DNA from 3 places in the Mesorhizobium sp. M0227 genome. Region 1 is predicted to be linked to each of the others. Evidence: predicted binding sites of a transcription regulator. Region 1 holds the regulator's gene; each other region holds the start of a gene.
The links. Region 1 encodes PhoB, which activates phosphate uptake and scavenging genes when phosphate is short. Its sites were predicted from a motif close to TGTCATNNANCTGTCAT; they were not measured.
Positions count from the first base shown of each region.

Region 2: NKJ00_RS13650 (acid phosphatase) is a predicted target of PhoB. The motif match lies at 2,854-2,870, and genes of this name have one in related genera.
Region 3: NKJ00_RS19760 (esterase-like activity of phytase family protein) is a predicted target of PhoB. The motif match lies at 2,879-2,895, and genes of this name have one in related genera.

Region 1 is NZ_JAMYSJ010000003.1:286,419-292,383, forward strand. Features, by position in the region: gene pstA (phosphate ABC transporter permease PstA) at 1-770, shown strand, start outside; gene pstB (phosphate ABC transporter ATP-binding protein PstB) at 789-1,607, shown strand; gene phoU (phosphate signaling complex protein PhoU) at 1,634-2,341, shown strand; gene phoB (phosphate regulon transcriptional regulator PhoB) at 2,358-3,047, shown strand; gene eglC (endo-1,3-1,4-beta-glycanase EglC) at 3,511-4,935, shown strand; gene NKJ00_RS07045 (type I secretion system permease/ATPase) at 4,980-5,965, shown strand, end outside.
Region 2 is NZ_JAMYSJ010000008.1:129,276-135,240, forward strand. Features, by position in the region: gene NKJ00_RS13635 (MaoC family dehydratase) at 1-191, shown strand, start outside; gene NKJ00_RS13640 (adenine phosphoribosyltransferase) at 237-782, opposite strand; gene NKJ00_RS13645 (alpha-hydroxy acid oxidase) at 792-1,937, opposite strand; gene NKJ00_RS13650 (acid phosphatase) at 2,114-2,809, opposite strand; gene NKJ00_RS13655 (cytochrome c1) at 2,937-3,809, opposite strand; gene NKJ00_RS13660 (cytochrome b) at 3,838-5,139, opposite strand; gene petA (ubiquinol-cytochrome c reductase iron-sulfur subunit) at 5,156-5,716, opposite strand.
Region 3 is NZ_JAMYSJ010000014.1:31,785-37,749, reverse strand. Features, by position in the region: gene NKJ00_RS19765 (MATE family efflux transporter) at 1-1,140, opposite strand, end outside; gene NKJ00_RS19760 (esterase-like activity of phytase family protein) at 1,311-2,789, opposite strand; gene NKJ00_RS19755 (FAD-dependent oxidoreductase) at 3,008-4,816, shown strand; gene NKJ00_RS19750 (trimethylamine methyltransferase family protein) at 4,829-5,965, shown strand, end outside.

The DNA of each region.
Region 1 (5,965 bases):
CCTGGATGAACAAGCTCAAGGCCGAGGGCGCGATGGCCGAGCACTTCAACAGCGGCCTGTTCACCTACGGCGCCTCCAGCCGCCCGGAAACCTCGGGCATGGGCGTGGCGATCATCGGCTCGTTTTATATGATGGTGATCGTGTTGCTCCTGGCGCTGCCGATCGGCGTCGCCGCCTCCATCTATCTGGAGGAGTTCGCCAAGAAGAACCGTTTTACCGACCTTATCGAGGTCAACATCAACAATCTGGCCGCAGTGCCGTCAATCGTCTTCGGCTTGCTCGGCCTCGCGGTGTTCATCAATTTCCTGGGCATGCCGCGCTCTGCCGCCTTCGTCGGCGGCCTGGTGCTGACGCTGATGACGCTGCCGACGATCATCATCGCGACGCGAGCCGCACTTGCAGCGGTGCCGCCGTCGATCCGCTCGGCAGCTCTCGGTCTTGGCGCCTCCAAGATGCAGATGGTGTTCCAGCACATCCTGCCGCTTGCCGCGCCCGGCATCCTCACCGGCACCATCATCGGTCTGGCGCGTGCGCTCGGCGAAACCGCGCCTCTGCTGCTGATCGGCATGGTCGCCTTCGTCGCCGATCCACCGACGACGCCTTTCGATCCGGCCACCGCGCTGCCGGTGCAGATCTATATGTGGGCGAACGAGGCCGAACGCGCCTTCGTCGAGCGTATGTCCGGCGCCATCATCATCCTGCTCGTCTTCCTCATGGCCATGAACATCACCGCGATCGTGCTTCGGCGTCGGTTCGAGCGGCGCTGGTAGAAAAAAAGGCATCTTGGTATGAACATCATGACCGAACAGTCCCTTGAAAACGCAGTGGGCGACAAGATGAAGTCGAACGAAGTGATCAAAATGCGCGGCGACAAGGTCGGCGTGTTCTATGGCGAGAAGCAGGCGCTGTTCGATGTCAATCTCGACGTGCGCCTGAATCAGGTGACGGCGCTGATCGGCCCCTCCGGCTGCGGCAAGTCCACCTTCCTGCGCTGCCTCAACCGCATGAACGACACCATCGATTCAGCACGGGTAACCGGCAAGATAACGCTCGACGAAGAAGACATCTACGACAAGAACATCGATGTCGTCGAACTCAGGGCGCGCGTCGGCATGGTGTTCCAGAAACCCAATCCGTTCCCCAAATCGATCTACGAGAACGTTGCCTATGGTCCGCGCATCCACGGATTGGCCAAGCGCAAGGCCGATATGGATCAGATCGTAGAGTCGAGCCTGAAGAAGGCGGCGATCTGGAACGAGGTCAAGGACCGTTTGCAAGAACCTGGCACGGGTCTTTCCGGTGGCCAGCAGCAGCGTCTGTGCATTGCACGCGCCATCGCCGTGTCACCCGAGGTGATCCTGATGGACGAACCGTGTTCGGCGCTCGACCCGATCGCCACCGCTCGCGTCGAGGAACTGATCGACGAACTGCGTCAGAACTATACCATCGTCATCGTCACCCATTCGATGCAGCAGGCAGCGCGCGTGTCGCAGCGCACCGCGATGTTCCATCTAGGCTATCTGGTCGAGGAGGGCGCCACCGACAAGATGTTCACCACCCCCGACGACAAACGCACCCAGGACTACATCACCGGCCGGTTCGGCTGAGCTCAGGCATACGAGGGACGAAGATCATGGGTGAACATACCGTCGCATCTTTCGATGAGGATCTGGAGCAGATCAGCCAGCTGATCCGCGACATGGGCGATCTCGCCCGCTCGATGGTCAGTGGCTCGACCAGGGCCTTGCTCAATTCGGACAATGCGCTGGCGCAGCGCGTGGTTTCCGATGATGCCATCATGGATGCACGCCAGCGCGAGCTGGACGATCGCGCCATCACGCTGATCGCCAAGCGCCAGCCAATGGCCAACGATCTGCGTGCGGTGGTCGGTTCGATCCGCATGGCCGGCGACCTTGAGCGCATCGGCGACCTTGCCAAGAACATCGCCAAGCGCGTCGGCACTGTCGGGCTGAGTGTCACGCCGCACGACCTTTCGCATTCGATCGACGCGATGGCGCAACTGGTGCTGATCCAGGTGCAGGGGGTCGTCGACGAGTACGCCGCCGCCGACCCGGCAGCGCTTGCCACGCTCAGAAACAATGACGAACGCATCGACGTCAAATACACCTCGGTGTTCCGCGAGCTGCTGACCTACATGATGGAAGATCCCCGCAACATCACGGCGTGCACGCACCTGTTGTTCTGCGCCAAGAACCTCGAGCGGATCGGCGACCACGTGACCAACATCGCCGAAAATGCCTACTATGTTTTGACCGGCACGCAGCTGCCAGCCAATCGTCCGAAGCAGGACGAGACGGCAATGTCCGCGCCAGCGGCATAACAGGGGTGACCAGCCGATGATCGCACCACGCATCATGGTGGTGGAGGATGAGGAGCCGCTAGGCGTGCTGCTCCGCTACAATCTTGAATCCGAAGGTTACCAGGTCGAGGTGGTGACGCGCGGCGACGAGGCCGAAATCCGGCTGCAGGAGAACGTTCCCGACCTTCTCGTGCTCGACTGGATGGTGCCGGCGGTTTCCGGCATCGAACTCTGCCGGCGCCTGCGAATGCGCCCAGAGACCGAGCGGCTGCCGATCATCATGCTGACCGCGCGAGGCGAGGAAAGCGACCGCGTGCGCGGCCTGTCGACCGGCGCCGACGACTATCTGGTCAAGCCGTTCTCGACGCCGGAGTTCATGGCCAGGGTCAAGGCGCTGCTGCGCCGGGCCAAGCCGGAAGTGCTGTCCAGCGTGCTAAAGGTCGGCGACATCGTGCTCGATCGCGAGTCGCACCGGGTCTATCGCAAGAAGAGCGAGATCCGGCTCGGGCCGACCGAATTCCGCCTGCTCGAATTCATGATGCGCCACCCCGGCCGCGTGTTCTCGCGCAGCCAGCTGCTCGACAATGTCTGGGGCGAGACGATTTACATCGACGAACGCACTGTCGACGTGCACGTCGGCCGGCTGCGCAAGGCGGTCAACAACGGCCGCATGCCTGATGTCATCCGCACCATCCGTGGGGCGGGTTACGCGATCAGGGAAGACTAGGTGGCTGTTCCGTCCCGATAGATCGTGACCGGGAAAACTCGATTAGCACGTGGTCGCCAACAGCCGCGAAGAGTGGAATGTTGCACTCGTCTCATCGATGGGGAGCGAGCACGTGACGCTTTGGCCCAAATGCGGTCATTCGAAACCTGATGAGGATGACCGCTCTTGGCGGTACGTCGCCATCTTGCCCGCAGACTCCGACCAGAAAGCCATGCAAGAATAAATTTGAGTTAACTTAGATATACGTTCGTTAAACGACGTGTGTTCTGCATAAATATACGATTTTACTAAATTGCTTCAATTTACATTGAGCCATCACCTCCTTATTCATTATCCGCCTTCCGATTATTGCGGTCTCGGATCGAATGACGATTCCGTGGAACGATCTCGTTCCTTGCAGCGTTGCTTTGGGAGCGGTCGCCGGACCTTTGACCAGGTCGGACACCATGAGGAAGGATTTCTGATGAGCACGGTCTTAAACGCCAAAGGCATCCCTCTTGCCTACACCGGCGCTTCCACTCATTGGTTCTCGGCCACCGGGTCTGGACCGGAACTGCATGGCACCTCCGGCAACGACTCCTTCTGGGGAGACACCGGCGTCACTGTCACGATCCACGGTGGCGCCGGCGACGACTACTATCATCTCTATTCCACCAACAACAAGGTGGTCGAGGATCCTGGGGCAGGGATCGACACGATCGACACATGGATGAGCTACAAGCTCCCTGACAATTTCGAGAACCTCGTCGTTACCGGCACCAACCGATTTGCGTTCGGAAATGCGTTGGACAACATCATCAAGGGCGGGTCAGGTCACCAGACGCTGGATGGCGGCAAGGGAAATGATGTCCTGATCGGCGGCGATGGCGCCGATACTTTCGCCATCTCCAAAGGTAATGGAAGCGATCTTATCTTCGATTTCGGTGCGACCGATGCGCTCCGCCTTAACGGCTACGATTTCACTTCGTTCGATGCCGTCCGTTCACAGATGGTCCAAGTGGAATCGAACGTGATGCTGAACCTCGGATCCGACGAAATCCTGGTGTTCAAGAATACGACCATCGACAAGCTGCAGCCCACCCAGTTCGAACTTCCGATAGACAAGTCCGCAATGACGCTGTCCTTCTCCGACGATTTCAACACGCTGAGCCTTCGGGACGGGCAGGACGGCACCTGGAATTCCAATTTCTGGTGGGGAGCGCCGAACGGCAGCACGTTGAGCAGCAATGGTGAGTTGCAGTGGTATATCGACGCCAATTATGGCCCGACGAGTTCGGTCCATCCGTTCAGCGTTGAGAACGGCGTCCTCACCATCACCGCCGCGCAGGCGCCGGAGGACATCAAGCCTCTGATCAACAACTACGAATACACCTCGGGGATCCTGACGACCCACGACACCTTCTCGCAAACCTACGGCTATTTCGAAATGCGGGCGGATCTTCCTGAAACAGCCGGAGCCTGGCCGGCGTTCTGGCTGCTTCCGGAGGACGGATCGTGGCCGCCGGAGCTGGACGTTGTCGAAACGCGCGGCCAGGACCCGAACACGCTCTACATGACGGCGCATTCCAATGAGACGGGAGCGCACACGAAGGTTTCGTCAACGGTGAACGTTGCGGATACCGACGGTTTCCACACCTATGGCCTGCTCTGGACGAAGGATGAGCTTGTCTGGACCTACGATGGTGTAAAGGTCGCTCAAGCAGCGACGCCGGCCGACATGCACGATCCCATGTATATGCTGGCCAATCTCGCGGTGGGCGGCATTGCCGGCCAGCCTCCTGACCATCTGGCTACGCCAGCGGAGATGAAGATCGACTACATCCGCGCCTATACGCTGGACGACCTGCAGCACCACCCCTTGGACATCGCCGGCGACCATTCGGTCTAAGCGACGCCCTTATGTTGGGGCCATGAGCCGTTAGGAGCGCGGGAATGATTGCACGGTCTGATCTGCGGGCAGTCTTGAGGCGCGCCATCGCCGATGTCGGTGTTTTTTCGTTCCTCATCAACATCCTGCTATTGGTGATCCCCCTTTATCTGTTGCAGGTCTATGACCGCGTCCTGCCTTCCTCCAGCGTCGAGACGCTTCTTTACCTCTCTGCTATCGCGGTTCTCGCACTCGCCTTTCTCGGTCTCCTCGATGCGGTCCGCTCCGTTTACACGCAGCGCGTTGCAGCCATTGTCGACAACAGACTGGGCGCGAGGACATTCGCCGTCTCGCTGGAGGCTAAGTACGCCGGGGGAGCAGCCCTGCCTCCACTGCGCGACCTTGCCTCGGTATGCGCCTTCATCAGGTCACGTGGCGCGGCGGTCTTGTTCGACCTGCCGTTTGCTCCGTTCTTCCTCGCCCTGCTGTACCTCATCCATCCTTTGCTGTTCTGGCTTACGCTGGCGGGATCTGGTCTGTTGCTTGCGCTGGTCGTGGCAAATCAGTTTGCCATCGGCAAGAATGATGCCTTGTCGGCGGAACGCTCGGCTGTTGCCAGCCTGTCGGAGCAGGCCTTTGCCCGGAATGCAGAGACGCTGCGCGCCATGGGCATGATCCAAAACGCCGCGCGAGTGTGGGGAAGGCACGTGGCGGAGGCGCTAGTCCTGCATGACCGTTCGTCGATGGCCAACGCGATTTTCAGTGGAACGTCGCGAGCCGTACGCATGATGCTTCAGCTAGCAATACTGGGTGTCGGAGCATGGCTCGTGCTGCAAGGGAAGATGACGGCCGGCATGATCTTCGCGTCTTCCCTGGTGTCGTCCCGTGCGCTGCAGCCGCTCGACCAACTGATCGGGTCATGGCGGCAGATCGTCGACGCCAGACGATCGTGGAAGCGTTTGGACAAGGCGTTTTCCGCCCATCCGGCGCATGCGCAAAAACTGACCTTGCCGGACCCGTCCGGCGAAATTGTCGTGCAGGGCCTCATCTT
Region 2 (5,965 bases), on a different contig from region 1:
TCAAGAACCTGAAATGGCTGAAGCCGGTCTATGCCGGGCAAACCATCACCTTCACGCGCACCGCGCTGTCGCACCGCCCAATCGCCTCACGCCCCGGCTGGCGGCTGCTGGCGCTGCGTTCGGAAGCTTTCGATTCCACCGGCGACAAGGTGCTCGAGTTCGAAAGCGCCGTTCTGGTGAAGGCCGAGTAACGCCACTTTCCCTCTCCCTTCTTGTAGGAGAAGGGAGAGCACTCCTCAATGTCCTTCGAACCCTATCAGCGTTCTGACCGGCACACCGAGGGCTTCGAGCTTGGCGCGGCCGCCGAGGTCCGGCAGGTCGATGACAAAACAGGCAGCGAGGATGTCGGCGCCGATCTGGCGCAGAAGTTTGACCGCCGCCTCCGCGGTGCCGCCGGTGGCGATCAGATCGTCGACAAGGATCACCTTCTCGCCCGGAGCAACGCCGTCCTTGTGCATCTCCATCTCGTCCAGCCCATATTCCAGGCTATAGGCGACGCGCACCGTCTCGTAGGGCAGCTTGCCTTTCTTGCGGATCGGCACGAAGCCGGCCGAGAGCTGATGGGCGACGGCGCCGCCAAGGATGAACCCGCGTGCCTCGATGCCGGCGATCTTGTCGATCTTCTGGCCGGCATAGGGATGCACCAGTTCGTCGATGGCGCGGCGGAAGGCGCGCGCATTGCCGAGCAGCGTGGTGATGTCGCGAAACAGGATGCCGGGCTTGGGATAATCCGGAATGGTGCGGATCGCGGCGAGCAATGTGTCTTCGAGGGAGGATTTCATGGGTCGAGATTACCTGAAACGGAGGTTCTTGCGCGACAATTGTTCGATCGAACTGCAGCCCATCAGCTTCATGCCGCGTTCGATCTCGACCCGCATCTGTTCAAGCGCCCGTTCGACGCCGGGCTGGCCGGCCGCCGCGAGCGGGAACAGATAGTAGCGTCCGACGCCGACGGCCTTGGCACCCAGCGACAGCGCTTTCAGCACATGCGTGCCGCGCTGCACGCCGCCATCCATGATGACGTCGATCCTGTCGCCAACGGCGTCGACGATCTCGGCAAGCTGATCGAACGCCGCCCGCGAGCCATCCAGCTGCCGCCCGCCATGGTTCGACAGCACGATGCCGCTGCAGCCGATGTCGACGGCGCGTCTTGCATCCTCCACCGACATGACGCCCTTGAGGCAGAACGGACCCGACCAAAGCTTGACCATCTCGGCCACGTCGTCCCACGTCATCGACGGGTCTAGCATCTCGGTGAAGTAGCGGCTGATCGACATCGTGCCGCCGCCCATGTCGACATGCTCGTCGAGCTGCGGCAGCTTGAACCCCTCATGGGTGAAATAGTTGATCGCCCAGGCCGGCTTGAGCGCGAACTGTGCCATTCCGGCGAGATTGAGCTTGAAGGGAATGGCAAAGCCGGTGCGTTTGTCGCGCTCGCGGTTTCCCCCGGTGATGCTGTCGACGGTCAGCATCATCACCTCGACGCCAACCGCCTTTGCGCGCTGCATCATCGCCCGGTTGAGGCCGCGATCCCGGTGGAAATAGAACTGGTAGACCTGTGGGCTGCTGCTGATGCCGCGCGCCTCCTCGAGGCTGACGGTGCCAAGCGAGGAGACGCCGAACATGGTGCCGTATTTGGCGGCGGCCCTGGCGACCGCGCGCTCACCCTGATGGTGGAACAGGCGCTGCAAGGCGGTCGGCGAGCAATAGAACGGCATCGCCAGCTTCTGGCCCATGACCGTCACCGACATGTCGACCTCGCTCACTCCGCGCAGCACGTTGGGAACAAGGTCGCAGGTCTCGAAGCTTTCGGTGTTGCGGCGATAAGTGACCTCATCGTCGGCCGCGCCGTCGATGTAGTTGAAGATCGGCCCGGGCAGCCGCTGCTGTGCCATCCGCCGGAAATCGGAAAAGTTGTGACAGTCGCTGAGCCGCATCATCGAATTCCAAAGGCCATGGCGGGACGAGCTTCTCGCCACCGTTCGATGCGTCGAATATCAACCTGATGCCGCCATGCCAACGGACTAATTGCCGAACTTTCGCTTGAGCACGAGCGTTAACAAAAAAGGAGCGCCTTAAGCGCCCCTTCCCGTCTAAATCCGGCTGACGAGGATTACATGCCGAGATCGGAACGAAGCTCGGCCCTGGCCACTTCATATTCAGCCTTGAAGTCGTCCCGGTTGAGCAGGACCGCGGCAATAACGCTGCCGGAAATCTTGCCCATCTCGACGTCGGACGCATAGTGGATGCCGCCGACCTCGCGGTTGTGGGCGTATTCGGCCGCACGCGCCATGATCTCGGCGCGCTTTTCCGGGACCATGTCGGACAGGATGATGCCCATCATCGTGCCTACGGTGGCATGGCCAGACGGCCAGGAACCGGAGCTCGACAGCTTGACCGCCGGCTTGACGAGATCGCTGAGCTGATGCGGGCGCGGGCGCTTCCAGACATCCTTGGCCGGGTCGACGACAGCCCCTTCGGTAGCCACCACGCGATCGAAGAAAGCGCTGAATTTCGGCAGCGTTTCCTTGTTGAATTTCGGCCCCATGACGTCGGCAAAGCGCCAGACATTCTCCTCGGCATCGGCCACCGCGCTGGCGACCATCTCCGGGGTGCGCGTCACCTGCAGCGTCAGCACCTCGCCGAGTTCGGCCTTGGTCTGCGCCGAATCGTTTGCCGGCGGCGGCGGCAGGATCATCGTCAGGTCGACGTCCTTGTTGGTGACGAAGGGCTGAGCGTCTTCCGCTTGCGCGGCCGAGCCGAGGATGAGCAGCAACAGGCCTGCCGCGAGCGATGCGTATCTTTTCATGAATGCGATCCTTTGATGAGAGCAGCACAGGATCGCCGGATGCGATGACGGCCATGTGACATGACCAGCCTCCGGAAATGCAAAAGGGCGCCTCTCGGCGCCCTTCGCGATCACTTGATTGTGTGGCCTAGTGGGCCACGCCTTCCCACACCTTGCGCTTGGTGAGATAGACCAGCGCGCCGAACAAAAGCAGGAACACCAGAACGCGAAAACCGGTCTTCTTGCGGTCTTCCATATGCGGCTCAGCCGCCCACGCCAGGAAGGCGGAGACGTCGCGGGAATACTGATCGACGGTCTGCGGCGCACCGTCATCATAGGTCACCTGGCCGTCGGAGAGCGGCTTGGGCATTTTCAGCGACACGCCGGACATGAAGTACGGATTGTAGTGGGTGCCTTCCGGGATCACCATGCCGGCCGGCGGCGTCTGGTCGTAGCCGGTCAGCAGCGAGTGGATATAGTCGGGGCCGCCCGCGTCATACTGGGTGAAGATGTCGAAGACGAATTGCGGAAAGCCGCGCTCGACGCCGCGCGCCTTGGCCAGCAGCGACATGTCGGGCGGGGCAGCGCCGCCATTGGAAGCGGCGGCCGCTTCGTCGTTTGCGAACGGCGGCGGAAAGTGGTCGGACGGCTTGCCTGGACGGTCAAACATGTCGCCGGCATCGTTGGGACAGTCATGGATCGTGTACTCGGCCGACAGCGTCTTGATCTGCGCATCGGAATAGCCGAGGTCCGACAGCGTGCGGAAAGCCACCAGGTTCATCGAATGGCAGGCCGAGCAGACTTCCTTGTAGACCTTGAGGCCGCGCTGCAGCTGCGCCTTGTCGTAAGTGCCGAATGGGCCGGTGAAACTCCAGTCCATTTCCTTCGGCTCGTCGATCGGGAAATGTGTCGGATTGGCCACATTGTGTGCCTCTTCGGCGGCGATCGCCCGAGTGCCCGCGGCCCCAGCGGCGACGGCCACGAGGCCGATCAGCGCCAGCGAGGTGAGAATCTTTTTCATGCCAAATCCCCTTAGATTCTCTACCCGCTCAGCCTTTGGTTTCCGGAGCCGCCGTAGCGCCCGCCGGATGTCCGCTGCCGCCCTTGTTCTTCTCGAGCACCGCCTCGGTGATCGAGTTCGGCAGCCGTCGCGGCGTCTCGATCAGGCCGAGCACCGGCAGCGCGATCAGGAAGAAGGCGAAGTAGAACAATGTCGCCATCTGCGCCATGAACACATAGCTGCCTTCGGCCGGCTGCGAGCCCAGCCAGCCAAGCAGGATGGCATCGGCCACGAACAACCAGAAGAACAGCTTGTACCAGGGCCGGTAAACGGCCGAGCGTACCTTCGAAGTGTCGAGCCACGGCACCAGGAACAACATGACGATGGCGCCGAACATGCACAGCACGCCGCCGAGCTTGGAGTTGATCGGCCCGACATTGAAGGTGATGGCGCGCAGGATCGCGTAGAACGGCAGGAAGTACCATTCGGGCACGATGTGGGCCGGCGTCTTCAGCGGGTTGGCGACGATGTAGTTGTCGGGATGGCCGAGATAGTTCGGCAGGTAGAAGACGAAATAAGCGAAGAAGAACAGGAACACGATCATGCCGAACGCGTCCTTGATGGTCGCGTAGGGGGTGAAGGCGACAGTGTCGGTCTTCGACTTGACCTCGATACCCGTCGGGTTCGACTGGCCCACGACATGCAGCGCCCAGATGTGCAAAACGACGACGCCGGCAATCATGAACGGCAACAGATAGTGCAGCGCAAAGAAACGGTTCAGCGTCGGGTTGTCGACGGCAAAGCCGCCGAGCAGCAGCTGCTGAATCCAGTCGCCGACCAGCGGAATGGCGCTGAAGAAGCCGGTGATGACGGTGGCGCCCCAGAAGCTCATCTGGCCCCATGGCAGCACGTAGCCCATGAAACCGGTCGCCATCATCAGGAGATAGATGATGCAGCCGAGGATCCAGAGCAGTTCGCGCGGCGCCTTGTAGGAGCCGTAATAGAGGCCACGGAAGATGTGGATGTAGACGGCGACGAAGAAGAACGAGGCGCCGTTCGAATGCATGTAGCGCAGCAGCCAGCCGGAATTCACGTCGCGCATGATCTTCTCGACCGAGCCGAAGGCCAGATTGGTGTCAGCCGTGTAATGCATGGCCAGCACGATGCCGGTCAGGATCTGCGCCACCAGCATGATCGAAAGGATGCCGCCAAAGGTCCACGCATAGTTGAGGTTGCGCGGCACCGGATAGGCAACGAAGCTGTCATAGACCAGCCGCGGCAGCGGCATGCGGGCGTCGAACCAGCGTCCGAGACCGGTTTTGGGCGTATAGGTCGAGTGTCCCTCGCTCATCGAAATATCCCCTGCCTCAACCGATAAGGATCTTGGTATCGGAAATGAACTTGAATACCGGAACCGCCATGTTCTCAGGCGCCGGGCCTTTGCGGATGCGGCCGGCCGTATCGTATTGCGAACCGTGGCACGGGCAGAACCAGCCGCCGAAATCGCCTTCCTGGCCAAGCGGAATGCAGCCGAGATGCGTGCAGACCTGAACCATCACCATCCAGGCCTCCTTGCCGGGCGTGGTGCGATTGGCGTCGGTCGCCGGCGCATCGGACGGCAGATTGGCGTTGCGGGCGATCGGATCCTTGAGATCGGCGAGATTGACAGCCTCGCCGTCCTTCATTTCCTGTTCGGTGCGGTTGCGGACCACGACCGGCTTGCCGCGCCACTTGACGATCAGCGACATGCCCGGCGTCAGTGAGGCGACGTCGACTTCGACGGAAGCGAGCGCCAGCGTCGAGGCATCGGGGCGCATCTGGTCGATGAACGGCCACGCGAAAGCACCCGCGCCGACCACTGCGGCCATGCCGGTGGCGACGTAGAGAAAATCACGACGGTTGGGATCCTGGGTGTCGGTTGCGCTCACGGGTGCCTGATCCTTTCGCCTCTTCCGTGCCGGTGGCTGAGCCTTGTTCCCCGCTCAATTACGCCAACCCGACAGCGCATGGCGAACAGGCTTGCGAATTCCTCCGGCATTTGGACTTCGGTTTATGCGTGAAGCCCGTTTTTGTCCAGACGGGTGAAGGCACAAGGGCAGATTGTCGCGGGCGTTCCGCACAGCGATGAATTTGACGTGCTTGGCTAAATGTAGCAATATGTCTACATCTACTCGACG
Region 3 (5,965 bases), on a different contig from region 1:
GAACGACCACGAGGCGACATTGTTGATGTGGACGGCGATGTCGATCGCAGCACTATCGCTGCTCAGGAACAGGCTCAGCACCGAACGGTCGAAAACCGACAGCACGGCAACCAGCGCGCCGGTCAGGACCAGGTTGAAGCCGACGCCGGAGGCGGCGATGCGGCCGATCCGGTCCCAGCGCCCGGCGCCGACATTTTGTGCCGCCATCGAGGACACCGCGGCGCCGATGGCGAGCGCCGGCATCTGGATGTAGGTCCACAGTTGGGCGGCGATGCCGTAAGCGGCCGCGACCTGCGAGCCGTTGGAGTTGACCATGCCCATCACTGTCAATGCAGCCGCGGAGATGACGATCATCTGCAGACCCATCGGCACGCCCTTGAAGACGACGATGCGCAGCAAGGTGGGATCGGGCCGCAGCAGAGCGAGGTTGGCGCCGGCCAGCCGCAGCGGATGCTTGCGCACATAGAGCACGATCAGGATGGCGATCACGCTTACCGTCTGGCCGATCAGCGTCGACGTGGCGGAGCCGGCGATACCGAGTTCGGGAAACGGCCCGATGCCGGCGATGAGCAATGGGTTGAGCACGATGTCGAGGACGACGGCCAGCGCCATGAAGAAGAAGGGCGTGCGTGAATCGCCGGCACCGCGCAGCACGGTCATGACGAAGGACAGAAGGTTCATCATCGGCACGGCGACGAAGATGATGCGCAGATAGGAGCGCGCCAGCGGCAAGGCATCGGCCGGTGTGCCGAGCGTGTTGAGAATGGCGTCGACCCAGATCCAGCCGCAGACCGCGAAGACAACCGAGACGAGGAAGAAGAACGTCGCGCTGGTGCCGACGATGCGGCGCGCCTCGGGCAGGTCGCGGGCACCGACCGACTGGGCCACCAGGATGGTGGCCGCCATGCCGATGCCGAACACAGTGCCGAGGATCAGGAACAGGACGAGGTTGGCGTTGGAGGTGGCGGTCAGCGCCGATTCGCCGAGGAAACGGCCGACCCAGACGGCGTTGATCGAACCGTTGAGCGACTGCAGCACGTTGGAGCCGAGCACCGGCAGGGCGAACAGCAGAAGCGTGCGCGGGATCGGGCCGCTGGTCAGGTCGCCGGTGCCCCGGCGCGCGGGCATTTTTTCGTCCATGGCGGGCAGCTCGGCGGATGGTGATTTGGATCCAGTCCACGATGATATCGCAGGCGGGACCGAGATGCACCCTTGCGAACGCGCCGCACGGTTGAAAGGCCGCTGCCCCGTTCATGCCCAGCCGCGAGCCCCAGCGGACGCGCCAAGCGCGCCCGCCCGGGCAGTGGTGGTTACTTCTTGGCCAGACCCGGCAGCGTGACCTGATAGACCAGGAACATGGTGTCGACATTGGCGCCGTCTTCGGCCTTGTAGGGCGCGCCGACCTGAAAACCGTCCTGGGCGAGGAAGTCGTTGTCGTTGGCGACGAACAGGAAGTAGTCGTCGGGCAGCTTCGGATCCAGAACGCTGACCACTGACATCGCCTCCCACTTCTCGGACAGGTTATCCTGGTCGTTGGGCGCGCCATTGTGCAGGCCGAAGCGGCCGAGCTCGGCACTGTCGTTGATGTCGATGAATGGCGTCAGCTTGGCCGGTGTCACCGATGGGTCGACGACGCCCTTGGGGGCGACCGGCTTGTCAGCGGCGTCGAAGGCGCCGCCGGCGATGTCGGTCGCGGTGGATAGGTCGACGACGTTGACCTGGCGATAGAGCGAGGTGTGGCCCTTCAGCCCCTGGCCGTTGCCGCTGTCGCGCGCCAGCATCAGGAAGGTCTGATCCGACAGTGCCACGATCTCGCTCTGCGCGGCGACCTTGGTCTTGCCCTTGGCATCCTTGAACACCGGCAGCGGCACGACATACTCATGCGCCAGCTTGAGATGGCCGAGGTCGGATGCGTCGTAGACCAGGGCGCGGGTGTTCTGGCGCGTGGCGGGCGAATCGCCGCCGTCCTGCCGGGGCGCCGACTGCAGCACGGCGATCAGGAACTTGCCGTCTGGCGTCATTGCCATGCCTTCGAGGCCTTGGTTGTTCTGGCGGCCGGTTTCGGGATCCTTCGGATCGGGCTCGGCGGCACCGGGTCCCGGATTGTCCGAGGCGAAGTTCGGCGTGCCGTGGCGCATCGGCACGAGGGCGGCCGGTGGCTGGGTTGCCGACAGCAGATGCCCGTCGGCGGAAAACCGATAGATGTTCGGGCCGTATTCGTCGGAGATGAACATCGAACCGTCGGGCAGCCGCACGATCGCCTCGTTGTCGAGCGCCAGCTTGCCATTGTCGGCTTGCGGCAGGATCGGCATGTCGCCGCTTGCCGCGCGCACGCCGTTGAGCGGGTCGAGGCCGGTGGCATCAGCGCCCTTGTCGTCGGTGAGCAGCATGGTGTCGGCGAGCGTCGCCTTGACGCCCGTCTGCTCCTGGCCGGCAGCGGGTGCGGCACCCAATGCGGTCGGCATGAATTCTATGCCGATGGTGTTGAGGCGCGGCCGGTAGTCGGTGGTGCCGACGACATTGTAGCCGCGGTCGGGCAGCAGCCAGAGCGAACCCTTGTAACCATCGGCGCCGTGCGTCCAGCCTGATGTGTCGATCGCCATGCCGGAGCCCGAGCCGAAGGTCTCGCCGAACTTGTCGCGCTGAGCGGCCGGGATGCGGCCGACACCGACCAGCCCCTTGTTGACGAGGCCGCCGACGGTCGCGGTGCTGTCGGCGAGCGCCGGCGTCAAGGCGGTGAACAAGGCCAGCGCGACGCCGAGCGACGCGGTTCGGTACAGGTGTTTCATGGATAATCCTCTTTGTGACGGATGTGCCGCGAGGCGCGACATCGATGATGCCGCGCAGGCCTCCCCGAAACGCGGTCTACGGCGCGAACATGATGCTTACGTGACAGCGCGCGGTGCATGCCGGCGGTCGACGAAAAACGATGCGCGCGCGCGGCACTAGACACTTATGTCCAGTGAATATATGCTCCAGCCTTCGGACTAACCGTGGAGGGGAAGCCTTGAAGTCGCACTACCGCGCAGTCGTCATCGGAGGTGGCGTGGTTGGAGCCTCGGTGCTCTATCACCTGACGCGGTTCGGCTGGAGGGATGTGGCGCTGATCGAGCGCGCCGAACTGACGGCCGGTTCGACGTGGCACGCGGCGGCAGGCTTCCATTCGCTCAACGCGGATCCCAACGTGGCGGCGCTGCAGGACTACACCATCAATCTCTACCGGGAGATCGAGGCCGAATCCGGCTGGGATATCGGCCTGCACATGAAGGGCGGCGTCAACATCGCCAGCGATCCCGCGCGCTGGGAGTGGCTGAAATCGGCCTGGGCGGTGTTCCAGTCGGTCGGCATCGAGACCGCTAGGTTGGTAACGCCCGATGAGATCAAGACGATCTGCCCGATCGTCGACGTCACCGGTGTGCTTGGCGGGCTGCATGATTCCAACGAAGGCCATCTCGACCCGTACGGCACGACGCATGCCTATGCGGGTGCTGCGAAGAAGCGCGGCGCCGACATCATCCTGCGCAACCGGGTCGTCGAGTTGAAGCCGCGCGCCGACGGTCGCTGGGATGTCATCACGGAGCAGGGCACCATCATCGCCGAGCATGTCGTCAATGCCGGCGGGCTGTGGGCAAAGCAGCTCGGCCGCATGGCCGGCGTCGACCTGCCGGTGACGCCGATGGAGCACCATTATTTCATCACTGAGGACATTCCCGAGATCGCGGCGCTGGACAGGGAAATCGGCATCGCCGTCGATCTCGATGGCTTTTCGTATCTCCGGCAGGAGCGCAAGGGCGTGCTGCTGGGCGTTTACGAGCAGGCGCTGCAGGTGCGGCGCGCCGCCGGTCTCGTCGATATCTCGGCCTATTCGCGCTATGCGGTGGCGGGGCCAGGTGCGGAAGCCTGGCTCGACCGGCTGCTCGCCTGCAAGCTGCCGAAACCCGGACGGGCCGGCCTGGCGCCAATGCTCGGTCTTGACGGACGGCTGAAGGGCGACCTCACCGTCTTCAACTGGGGCGGCGGCAGCTATTGGCTGATGGGCTCCTACTATCTCCGGGAATTCCACATGCGCTGGTTCGAGAGCCATGCGGCTGAAGGCGTCACCGTCGCCGACCTGTCCGACACGATGAGCGGCTTTCTGCTGACCGGGCCGAACGCGCGCAAAATACTGGAGCGAACGACGCATCAGGATGTTTCCGGCGCAGCGCTGCCGTTCATGGCCTGCGGCGCATTTGATATCGGCATGGTGCAGGCACGTGTTGCGCGGCTGTCGATATCAGGCGAACTCGGCTTCGAAATCAGTTGCCCCGTGACCATGCATGCCACTCTGCGCGACACGCTGCTGGGCGCTGGCGAGGATCTCGGCTTGGCCGAAATCGGCTATTACGCGCTCAACGCATTGCGACTGGAAAAAAGCTTCGGCATCTGGTCGCGGGAATTCACGCAGGGCTATACCCCAGGCCAGACCGGTCTCGACCGCTTCATCGCTTTCGGCAAGGGTGACTTCACCGGTCGCGAAGCGGCGTTGAAGGAGCGCGACGCCGGTGCCTCGCAACGGATCGTGACGCTGGAGATCGACGCTATTGATGCCGATGCCAGCGGTTTCGAGCCAGTCTGGCATGACAGTCGGCGCGTCGGTTTCGTCACCTCGGGCGGATTTGGTTACACGATCGGCAAGAGCGTCGCACTGGCGTTGGTGGACGACGATTTTGCCGAGGAGGGGACGGCGCTTTCGGTGCACATTGTGGGCGTCGAGCGGCCGGCACGCGTCATCGCGGCCTCGCCCTACGATCCCGAGGGCAAGGCAATGCGGCAATGAGGAGGATTTCCGATGGTCGATGACGCGGCACGGGATGGCAGGCGCGAACGCCGGCGTGGACGCACGGGCGAGGCCGGCAGCGAAAGCAGCCGCCGGCCGAATTACCATTCGCTGAAGAACCCGTTCCTGCCGCAGCCGATCTTTTCGGACGATCAGGTGGCCGCGATTCACGACACCGCGCTGCGGGTGCTGGAAGAGCTCGGCATCAAGGTGCTGCTGCCGCAGGCGCGTGAGCTTTTCGCCAGCGCCGGCGCCCTGGTCGATCCGGACACCGACATGGTGCGCATCGGGCGCGACATGGTGACGGCGGCACTCGCCTCGGCGCCGAGATCGATCCACGCTCATGCCGGTTCGCGCGCCCGCGATCTGATGCTGGAGCTCGGCTCGATGACCTTCCTGGCCGGGTGCGGGGCGCCGAACGTCACCGATCTCGAGCGCGGCCGGCGGCCGGGAACACTGGCGGATTTCGAGGATCTCATGCGGCTGGTGCAGCATTTCGACGTGCTGCATATGCTGGGGCCCTGCATCGAACCGCAGGATGTCGACAACCGCTTTCGGCACTATGCCGTCAACCGCGCGCAGCTGACGCTGTCGGACAAGCTCCCGTTCGTCTTCGCGCGCGGCACGCCGCAAGTCGAGGACGGGTTCGAGATGCTTCGTCTGGCGCGCGGCCTGTCGCAGGACGAGTTTCTGGCAAATGCATATTGCTACACCGTCATCAACACCAACTCGCCGCGCCAGCTCGACATCCCGATGGCGCAAGGCATCATCGATTTCGCCCGCGCGGGCCAAATCTCCGTCATCACGCCGTTCTGCCTGGCAGGCGCCATGGCGCCGATCACGGTGGCCGGCGCGTTGACGCTGCAGCACGCCGAAGCGCTGGCCGGGCTGACGCTGGCGCAGATCGTGCGGCCGGGTGCGCCGGTCGTCTATGGCTCGTTCTCCTCCAATGTCGACATGAAATCCGGCGCGCCAGCCTTCGGTACGCCCGAGCATGTCAAGGCGACGCTGGGCGCCGGTCAGCTGGCGCGCTTCACCGGGCTGCCGTGGCGGTCCGGCGGCGGCAGTGCCGCAAACATCTCGGATGCGCAGGCCGCGCACGAAACGCAGTTCGCGCTGTGGGGTTCGGTGCTGGCTGGGGCGACGATG